DNA from 3 places in the Faecalibacterium hominis (ex Afrizal et al. 2022) genome. Region 1 is predicted to be linked to each of the others. Evidence: riboswitches for the same ligand, from Rfam matches in the RefSeq annotation. Region 1 holds a riboswitch; each other region holds the start of a gene.
The links. Region 1 has a riboswitch for cyclic di-GMP ahead of ACKXGA_RS07505 (leucine-rich repeat protein). Riboswitches for the same ligand answer to the same signal wherever they lie in the genome.
Positions count from the first base shown of each region.

Region 2: it holds a riboswitch for cyclic di-GMP, as region 1 does, so the genes downstream of both, ACKXGA_RS09090 (leucine-rich repeat protein) here and ACKXGA_RS07505 (leucine-rich repeat protein) in region 1, are expected to answer to the same signal.
Region 3: it holds a riboswitch for cyclic di-GMP, as region 1 does, so the genes downstream of both, ACKXGA_RS03540 (CAP domain-containing protein) here and ACKXGA_RS07505 (leucine-rich repeat protein) in region 1, are expected to answer to the same signal.

Region 1 is NZ_CP186860.1:1,558,524-1,561,800, reverse strand. Features, by position in the region: gene ACKXGA_RS07515 (helix-turn-helix domain-containing protein) at 1-79, shown strand, start outside; gene ACKXGA_RS07510 (MATE family efflux transporter) at 127-1,428, opposite strand; cyclic di-GMP riboswitch class I at 1,694-1,769, shown strand; gene ACKXGA_RS07505 (leucine-rich repeat protein) at 1,929-3,277, shown strand, end outside.
Region 2 is NZ_CP186860.1:1,861,514-1,864,790, reverse strand. Features, by position in the region: gene ACKXGA_RS09090 (leucine-rich repeat protein) at 1-1,937, opposite strand, end outside; cyclic di-GMP riboswitch class I at 2,139-2,215, opposite strand; gene ACKXGA_RS09085 (putative ABC transporter permease) at 2,458-3,277, opposite strand, start outside.
Region 3 is NZ_CP186860.1:719,756-723,032, reverse strand. Features, by position in the region: gene bilR (bilirubin reductase) at 1-1,002, shown strand, start outside; gene bilS (flavodoxin family protein BilS) at 1,030-1,533, shown strand; cyclic di-GMP riboswitch class I at 1,652-1,727, shown strand; cyclic di-GMP riboswitch class I at 1,853-1,928, shown strand; gene ACKXGA_RS03540 (CAP domain-containing protein) at 2,061-2,930, shown strand; gene ACKXGA_RS03535 (hypothetical protein) at 3,046-3,277, opposite strand, start outside.

The DNA.
Region 1 (3,277 bases):
GTGGCGGGCCTTGGCCGGTCAGACAGCGCGGCCCCTCAGCCCGGCGGAAAGCCAGCGGGAGCAGGCACTGTATATTTAAAATGTTCAGGAGCCGGGGCAGCACCCGGCTCTTTTCCGTGGAGGCGTTCAGCTGCACACAGACTGCGGGCGCTTGAGCAGGAACACCGTCAGGGCCAGCGTGATGGCCTCGGCGGCGGGGAAGGCCGACCACACGCCGTTCATGCCAAACAGGGCGCTCAGGAGCAGCGAGCAGGTGACGATGGCGGCCACGCCCCGGCTGACCGAGGTGATGGTGGCCTCGGTGGGGCGGTTGACCGCACCCAGATAGCCCGCCGCAACAATATTGCAGCCTGCAAAGAAGTAGCCCAGGAAGTAGATGCGCATACCGCTGTGGGCATATTCGGCCATCAAAGCAGAGCTTTCGCTGTTGAAGAGGGCAACAAAGGTATCGGTAAAGCCAAACACGGCACCATACAACACCGCCGCCAGCGCCAGCGCGGTGCCGCAGCCCAGCAGAAGCAGCTTTTTTGCCCCGGCCATCTCGTTTTTGCCGTAGCACTGGCTGATCAGCGGCTGGGCACCCTGGGCCACGCCGTTGAAGATGGCTGTTGCCACCAGCGCAAAGTTTGCCACCACGCCGTAAGCGGCCACGCCCACGTTGCCCGCCAGCCGGAGCAGCAGGAAGTTGAACACGGTGGTGGTCACGGCAGAGGAGAGCTCCCCGACAAAACCGGAGATACCCAGCTGGCAGCTCTGCACCAGCAGCCGGGCCGAGGGGGCCTGCCGGACAAAGGTGAGCGTGTTGTTCTTTTGAAAGAAGTGGCGGCTGCAGATGGCGATGCTGAGCACCGGCGAGATGGCGGTTGCCAGCGCCGCGCCGGGCAGGCCCAGCCCCATGGGGAAGATGAAGATGTAATCGAACACTACATTGAACAGGCTGCCGCTCAGGGTGGCCACCATGGCAAGGGACGGGTCGCCGTCGTTGCGGACGAAGGCCGAGAAGATGTAGTTGCACATGAAGAAGGGCGTGAACAGCAGGAAGATGCGGGTGTAGTTCAGGCCCAGCGCCACGATGTCCGCATCGCCGCCCATGAGCTGCAGAAGCGTGCCCGGGCAGAACGCGCCCGCCAGCATGAACGGGATGGCGATCAGGCAGGCGCAGAGGATGGCGTTGGAAAAATACCGCTGCGCCCGCGCCTCGCCCTGCGCCTGCAGGATGGCGTACCGGGTGGCCGCACCCAGGCCGATCATCGAGCCGAAGGCAAAGATCAGGTTGTACATGGGCAGGCAGAGGTTCAGCAGGGTCACGCCGTCGGTGCCCGCCGCCTGGGCAATGAAATAGGTGTCGGCCAGAATATAACACGATGTGCCGATCAGACCGAAAATATTCTGCGACACATACTTGAAGAACTGCTTTGTCAGGTTCATGGGAGCTTCCTTTCCGCAGGGAGAGTAGGGGAGTGAAACATAAAAACGACTACTACTATATCATAAAACTTGGCATATTTCAACGAAAAAGCGAGAAAACACGCCATCATTTCCCAAACGGAACACTTCTCCCCGGGGCGATGCGCTATCCGAAAATGTTATACAAACACTGCTGCTTTTGTGCAACTCGCCAAAGATGCTTTTGGGTTATTGACAAAAAAAAAAAAAAAGTTTTATGATTTTTGTGTAAGTTGCCACATAAAAATAGAAGAATCGGCAAACCAGTCGAAAGGCTGCGGCGCAAAGCTAAAGGGCCTGTAATATGGCAGCCAGCTGCACTTTCTCAACCATACCGCACATGGGCATCACCTCAAGGGGCGGTAGATTCCCAAAGTACAAAACGCAGAGCGTTGTACCAGCCATTTGGCCGGTGCGGCGCTCTTTTTGCTTTGTGCGGGCATGGTTATATTTTGGGAGTAATTCATAAAAGGAGGATTTTTATGAGATTGAAACGTGTGATCAGCGCCGCCTTGGCAGTGAGCATGGCAGTTTCCATGATGCCTGCTACTGCGGTTTCGGCGTTTGCAGCGGGAACGAGCACCAATACTGCGGAGACAACCACTGTTACTGGCAAGAATAGCACCGAAAGCGAAGCAGAAACCTCTGGTTATTGTGGTGCAGAGAATCAGGAAGAGAGTGTTCAGTGGAAATACGATGAATCTACAAAGGTTCTGACTATTTTTGGCAATGGCCCAATGGCAGATTATGAGGGAATTGCTGATACGGATGTTGGCACAGACAATGATCTGCGTCCATGGAAACCCTATCTCAACCAGATTACAGAGGTACATATTGAGGAAGGCGTTACTGCGATTGGCAATAGTGCATTCCGTGGGATGAAGGCTTTGAAAAAAGCTAATATTCCTGCCAGCATTCAGCATTTGGGTGATTACATCTTCCGCCATGATGAAGTATTGGAAGAAGTAATCTGGGCAGAAGGATTTGAAGCGGCTGAAACTACTGACGTGGATTCAAACCAGAATGTATATACAGGAAAATATTTGCCTACAAGTATGTTCGATTTCTGCTCTGAACTGGGCAAGGACAAGGAACTGACTGAATGGCTTCCCAAGAGCTTTGAAGGTGTTGGCTGTGCGGCAGTTCGAGGAACACAGTTTACAGTTGATTTTGATAACTGGAGCAATCTGAAATATATTGGTGCGTATGCTTTTTCAATGATGCGGAATCTGGAAAGCTTTACTGTTACAGATGACATCGAGTTTGGATTAAGAAAAAACCCACAGGTTCCGGATGGGACTTCTAATGCACTTCAAGGTTCTGGTTTGAAAAAAATGATTGTTAGGACCGAAAAACTTCCCTATGCAATTGTGCGGGGTTGTGAGAAATTGAGTGTGATTGATTTGGGAAGCAACCCTACAATCATTGGAGATTCTGAATTCGCAGGGACTGCTATTGAGAAAATTGACATTCCGAAGAGTGTGACAAAAGTTGATGCATGGGCGTTTGCAAATTGTCAGAATTTGAAGAGAGTGACCTTCTACGGTGAAACCGCATTGCATCATGTTCCTTTCCCAGCATGTGGCATTGAAACCTTTATTATTGAAGAAGGCGCAAAAATTACTAGCGATGATTCTAATCCCTTCCGAGAACAACCGACAGGTTCTTATCCGGCTGTAACCTCTTTGAAGAACGTGGAAATTCTTGGCACATTGAATACTAGTCGGACAGATATGACGACAGAAACTCTTTGGAAAAATATGTTCTCTCCTAGTGAACAACTCAAAGAAGTTACTGTGAGCGATGCAAACCTGCAATATGTAAAAGCTGA
Region 2 (3,277 bases), 300 kb from region 1:
AGCAGTTCGGATTCGGGCATGGGCTTGCCTGCATCCTCCCACAGCATCATGGCAAGGGCGCTGCGGTTGCTGGGGAAGTAGGGCAGAGCCATCAGCTTGCCTGCAAATTCAGCGCCCAGAGAATAGGCCTGATAGCCCAGCACTGCGGTACCCACAGCAGCAGTACCAATGATCGCGGCAGTGCCCAGCACATTGGGCCCATCATCTTCAATGGTGGCATCGCGGTACTGTGCGGCAATATCCACATCACTGCTCATGGTGTTCATGGTAAAGGTGATGGTCTCTGCCTTGTAATCCTGACCCAGCGGCAGAGAGAATTTGCCGGTGGACCAGATGTCAAACACCATGCCCTCAGGGATCAGGGTCTTGTCCAGCGTCACGGTCACTGTTGCGCCGTCCGGTACAGAGTAGGTCTTTTTGCCGGTGGTCTCGTCAGTGGTGACGGTCAGGGTATCGGTCACATCCTTGTCACCTTTTTTCACGGTAACAATGCCGCCGGTAACGGTCAGCGGGTGGCAGACTGCGGTATCGGTATCGTGGGTGTCGTCAGCGGCGGCATCACGGTACTTTGCAGAGACATTCACACCACTGCTCATGGTAAAGGTGATGCTTTCTGCCTTGTAGTCACCTGTGGGCAGGGAGAAATCACCGGTAGACCAGCTGTCAAACACCTTGTCCTTGGGCACTGCGGTCTGGTCCAGCGTCACGGTCACCTCTGCGCCGTCCGGTACAGAGTAGGTCTTTTTGCCGGTGGCTGCGTCAATGTTGCTGTTCAGCTTGCTGGTCACATCGCTGCCGTCGTATTTCACAGTAACAGTGCCGCCGGTCACGGTCAGCTGGTGGCAGTCCAGAGCATTGGGGTCGAACTTCCAACGGGCATAGAGGGTGATGTCCTTCGTAATTGCGGTTTCTTTCACATCAAACTTGCCATCTTCGGGCTTGCCATCTGGGGTGGTGTACCAGCCGATGAAATTGTAACCCGTACGGGTGGGATGATTGATGGCATCCAGATCGGTTTCCTCCAGATTGTTTGCCAAGGTCTCAGTGATTTTTTCGGTCTCATAAACCGGCACCTTATCGTAGGTCAGGTTGCCGCCCTTGGCATCAAAGGTCACATGGCAGAGGCAAAGAAGCTGGTGTCCGTTCTGTACAGCATCCCGCAGGTAATAATTATTTTTAAGCAGATCCTTTGCGTGGTCCTCGTCGTTGTTGTAGTAGATGACACATGCCGGACAATCATCCAGACGGGCTTCGAAAGTAGTCAATTCAGCAGGGAGTATAATGTATTTCAGACTGGAGCAATAGGCAAAGGTCCTATAAAAGGAAGGTGTACCACTGTACCCGGATTCAATTACTTTTACTTTTTTCGGGATGGTGATATTGCTCAGGCTGGAGCATCTAAAAAAGGCACCCCCGCCGATCGTCTCAACATTCTCACCTAACGAAAGCGTTGTAAGCTTACAGCAACCACCAAAGGCTATTAGTCCGATGGAAGTAACGCTTTGTGGAATGGTGACCTCCTCCAGAGCAAAGCATTCTTCAAAGGCATGATTGCCGATGGAAGTAACGCCTTGTGGAATGTCGACGGAGCGAATGTTGCGACCAATTTGGTACGAGTTGTGGAGGTAGGGAGAAGCATCCAAATAGCCGGAAAATGAATATGTTCCCAAACCGGTTACAGGGTAGCCGCCCAACTCTGAGGGTATGTGGATGTCGTAGGGGGCAGGGGTTTTCGCTGGATCAACAGGGCCACGAAAATCTGTGATGGTTGCAGTAGCACCGTCTGCATTTACCTTATACTCATACTTGTAACCGTCAACGATGGCTGTAAGTACAGTTGACGTGTCTGCTGCAAATGCCGTGACTGCCGACAGGGGCAGCATGGTGATCATCATGCAGACCGCAACCAATAAGCTGATCAAACGCTTGGGTTTCATAATTCTTTACTCCTTTTCCATAATTTTCCCCAAAAAACTCTCTCTATTTCAGCCAAAACAAAAAAGCGCCGCACCGGCCAAACGGCTGGTACAACGCTCTGAACCCTTGTAGACCCGCTGCGCGCTCGCTCTCCTGAAGGGAAGCCGACGCATCTTCACAAGGAGGTGCAAGGTTTCGTATTACCTTACCCGGAGAGAATAACGTGCGGCTGGCTGCCATATTACAGGCCCTTTTAGCTTTGCGTCGCAGCCTTTCGACTGGTTTGCCGATTCTTCAGTTTTTAGCGGGAATAGCATATTGCACAGGATAAAATACTCTTTTTTTTTTTTTGTCAATATGACGAAAATAGATTTGGAAGAGTGTACAAAAAAGGAGCGTACAATGTGGAAAACATAACGAAAACAAAAGCGTGCGGCAGCACAAGATCTGCCTGATTTTATGGAGAATGCAGTGCAGGAAAAATGCCCCTGACCGAAAGAAGCCGGTCAGGGGCATTTGGGGTTGCTGCAAAGGGCAGGGTCAGTGCTTGCGCTCGTACTTCAGGCGCTCCCGCAGCTCGTCCAGAGAGCGGTGCTTTTCGCCGTGGCGCAGCTTGGGGTAAGCGCGGAGCATACGGCCCTTGCCAAAGTACTTGGAGCTCCGGGTGCGGGCGCGCATCTCCTCGCTGCGGGCCTGCAGCTCCTCGGCCAGCTGTTCCAGTCGGAGCAGCTCTGCCGTGCGCTCTGCGGTGCCCTTGGCAGCCAGCTTGACGGCAGTGGCGGCCTCAGAGGCATTGAGCCGGGCCTCCTGGGAGGACTTGCGGGCAGCCTCCATGGCCTCGTCGGCCTTGGCGCGCAGGGCGGCAGCGGCATCCCGGGGGCTCAGTTTGGCGGCATTGTCCCGGGCCTCGGCAGCCGCCAGCTTGAGCTGCAGGCGGCTCTCGTCCATCTTCTGGTCCACATCCATGGCGGTGGTGCCCAGCAGCTCGGTCATGGCATCGGACACGGCGTGCATACTGTCGGCAACCTTTTCCAGGGCATCCAGCTCACGGGCCAGGTCAGAGGCCGCAAAGGCGGTCACCACCACGTCGGCGGCGTAGCAGGCGTACAGGATGCACATGAGGACAAAGCCCACCATCTGGGGGACCATCTCCACAAAACCCGCGATCACGGGGTGAACGGCCTTCATCACCACAACGGTGCCCACGCCCCACAAAAGGGAGAACTCCAGGCAGATATATCCGCCGATGTTGAAGGGGAAGTCGCTGTAATCCCACCACCGGGTGTGGTAGAGCTTGTAGAGCGCCCAGCCGCCCACCAGCTCCAGCACGCTGGGCAGGATCACGCCGCCGAGATAGAGC
Region 3 (3,277 bases), 840 kb from region 1:
AAGGGCGGCTGCGCCATGATCATCATCGGCGATGTGCCGGTGGCCAAGAGCCGGTTTGAGAAGTCCCTGTTTGACAAAAAGGGCTTTGCCTTCTATCAGCAGATCTGCGAGACTGCCCACAAGTACGGCTGCAAGGTCTGCGCCCAACTCCACCAGACCGATACCGACATGATGTCCATCGTCAAGTGCATCCCGGGGATGCTGATGAAAAAGATCACCCCCGACCAGCTGCGGGAGCGGATGAACGATGCCGTGGGCCCCTACATCACCAAGATGTCCCAGAAAAAGATCCATCAGATCATCGCGGGCTTTGGCAAGGCTGCTGTGCTGGCAAAGCAGGCGGGCTTTGACATGGTGCAGGTGCACGGCGACCGGATGTGCGGCAGCTTCTCTTCCGCCATCTTCAACCACCGCACCGATGAATACGGCGGCAGTGCCGAGCGCCGCGCCCGCTTTGCCGTGGAAGCTGTCAAGGCAGTGCACGCCGCTGTGCCCGGCATGGCCATTGACTACAAGCTGGCTGTCCGGCAGGAGAACCCCCATTACGGCAACGCCGGTGTGGTGGAGGAGGAACTGGCCGTGTTCGTGCCCCTGCTGGTGCAGGCAGGCGTGACCAGCTTCCATGTGACACTGGCCAACCACTCTGCGCTGGAAAACACCATCCCGCCGGCCAGCCACCCCGAGTTCAAGGAGAACGGCTGCTTCCTCAAGTTCTGCGATGAGGTGCGCCGGTATACCAGCGTGCCGCTCTGCGGTGTGGGCGGCCTGAACGACCCCGATTTTGTGGAGCAGCAGCTTGCCAGCGGCCGCATCCAGTGTGCGGCAATGTGCCGCCAGCTGCTGGCCGACCCCAACTGGGTCAACAAACTGCAGAGCGGCAATGCGGCAAAGATCCACCGCTGTGTCCGCTGCAACAAGAAGTGCCTGGGCGGCCTGATCGCCCATCAGGGCACCCGCTGTATCTATGATGCCCTGAACGCAAAAGAACAGGGCAGCATCTGATATCAAAGAGAACAAAGGAGAATGACCATGAGCTACGCCATCGTTTTCAGCAGCAAGACCGGCAACACCCGCCTGCTGGCCGACACCCTTCGCGCAAGCTTGCCCCAGAATGAGTGCACCTACTTCGGAGCACCGGCCCCGGAGGCACTGGAGGCTGAGACCCTTTACATCGGCTTCTGGACGGACAAGGGCCATGCCGATGACACCCTCACCGCCTTTTTGCAGACCCTGAAGGGGAAGCAGGTCTTTTTGTTCGGCACCGCAGGCTTTGGCGGCAGTGCGGAATATTTCGAGCAGATCCTGGCGGCGGTGCAGAAATCGCTGGATGAGAGCAACACGGTCATTGGAACCTATATGTGCCAGGGCAAGATGCCCATGACCGTGCGCCAGCAGTACGAAAAGATGCTGCAGCAGCCCAACCATGCGCCCAATCTCGAAATGCTGATCGAGAATTTTGACAAGGCGCTGGCCCACCCGGATGCCGCAGACCTCGACCAGCTGCGCAAAAAGGCGGCAGAGGTGCAGGCATAACGGAAAAACTCTTCAAAAAAGCAGATTTTTTGAGAAAGCTGCTCCAAACAGTTGACAGGTTCTGCCCGATGTGATAGGATAATGTCGAGGAAATGGAAACGGCTCCTCAAGGTGAATTGAATATTCTCGGCAAAACAGTCGAAAGGCTGTGACGCAAAGCTACAGGGCCTGTAAAATGGCAGCCAGCTGCTTCTCAAAGAAATCTTTCTTTGGGCGACCTGCTTAGAATTTCTAGGTGTTGTTTTGCTGAGTGTATTGCAGAACAACACCTTTTTTCGTTCTCAAATTTCTTCCCAAAAGAAGAAAGGCACGCAAAACTGAATATCCTCGGCAAAGCAGTCGAAAGGCTGTGACGCAAAGCTATAGGGCCTGTAAAATGGCAGCCAGTTGCTTCTCATCACCTGAGGGTCTCCACAGCGGAGATTGGGTGTTGAGTGACCTTCATCTGAAGCATCAGGTGTCGATTGCCGAGTATACCAGCAATCGACACCTTTTTTCATGGGGCAACACAAAAGAGGTTCAACACCATGCGTAACGCTTCGATGAAAGTCCTGAAGAATCTGGTCTGCTGCGCCGCATTCATCTGCCTGATGTTTGTTCTGGCAATGCCCGCACACGCAGCTTCCAAGGCCGATGAGCTGCTGCAGCTCGTCAACGCAGAGCGTGCACAGGCCGGTGTGGCTCCTCTGAGCATGGGCAGCAGCGCACTGAATGCTGCCGCACAGGCTCGTGCAGAAGAACTTACCGTCAATTACTCCTACAACCGCCCCAATGGCAGCCGCGAGTTCACCATCCTGCCGGAGTACGGTGTGGATGATGTTTCCGTGGGTGAGAACTACTGGGCAGCTGCTGAGAATGCTTCGGACGTGGTCGCCGCCTGGAATCGCTACGATTTCTTCAAGGAGCGGATGCTGGACAAGGATGCCACCTCCGTTGGCGTTGGCTACTACGAGGGCGGCGAGTACGGCAATTACTGGGTGATGATCTTTACCTACGCCCGCGGCACCAGCGAGAACGGTTTCGCACAGGAAGTGCTGGCGCTGGTCAACGCTGAGCGTGCAAAGGAAAATCTGGCACCTCTGGCCATGGGCGATGCCAAGCTGCAGGCTGCCGCCGATGAGCGCGCAAAGGAAGTGGCAAAGGTCGCTTCCCACACCCGCCCCGATGGCACCAACTGCTTCACCGTGCTGAAAGAGTACGGTGTGTCTGATACCGCCACCGGCGAGAATGCCGCCTGGGGCGAGACCACGCCCGAAAAGGTCGTTGCAGACTGGATGGCTTCGGAAGGCCACCGTGTCAATATCATGGACCCCGCCGCCAAGTATATGTGCCTTGGCTACAACTACGATGCCAATTCTCAGTGGGGCCACAACTGGATCCAGATCTTCGCAAAGTAAGCGGATGACTTCCATTGAGCGTTGTACGATGAAATAGAACAGAGCAAAAAGAGATGCACCCCGCCTTCCTGAAACCGGTTCAGGGAGCTGGGTGCATCTCTTTTGTTTTTTTTTTTTATTCTGCAGCCATCTCGGCTGCATCCTCGGGGCTGAAATCGCCCAGGGGCAGGATGAGCCGGCCCAGCGTCTCCTGCGGCAGGGCGGCAAGCCGGGCACTCTCGTCCGCAATTTCGGCAGGGCAGAGGACGTGCACGCCGTCCGCACCGGTCTCTACCCGGGCGCGGTGGCCGGTGGCAATGTACTGGATGCCCAGCCGGTCAGCCGCCGCCAGCAGGGCGGGGAAGCGC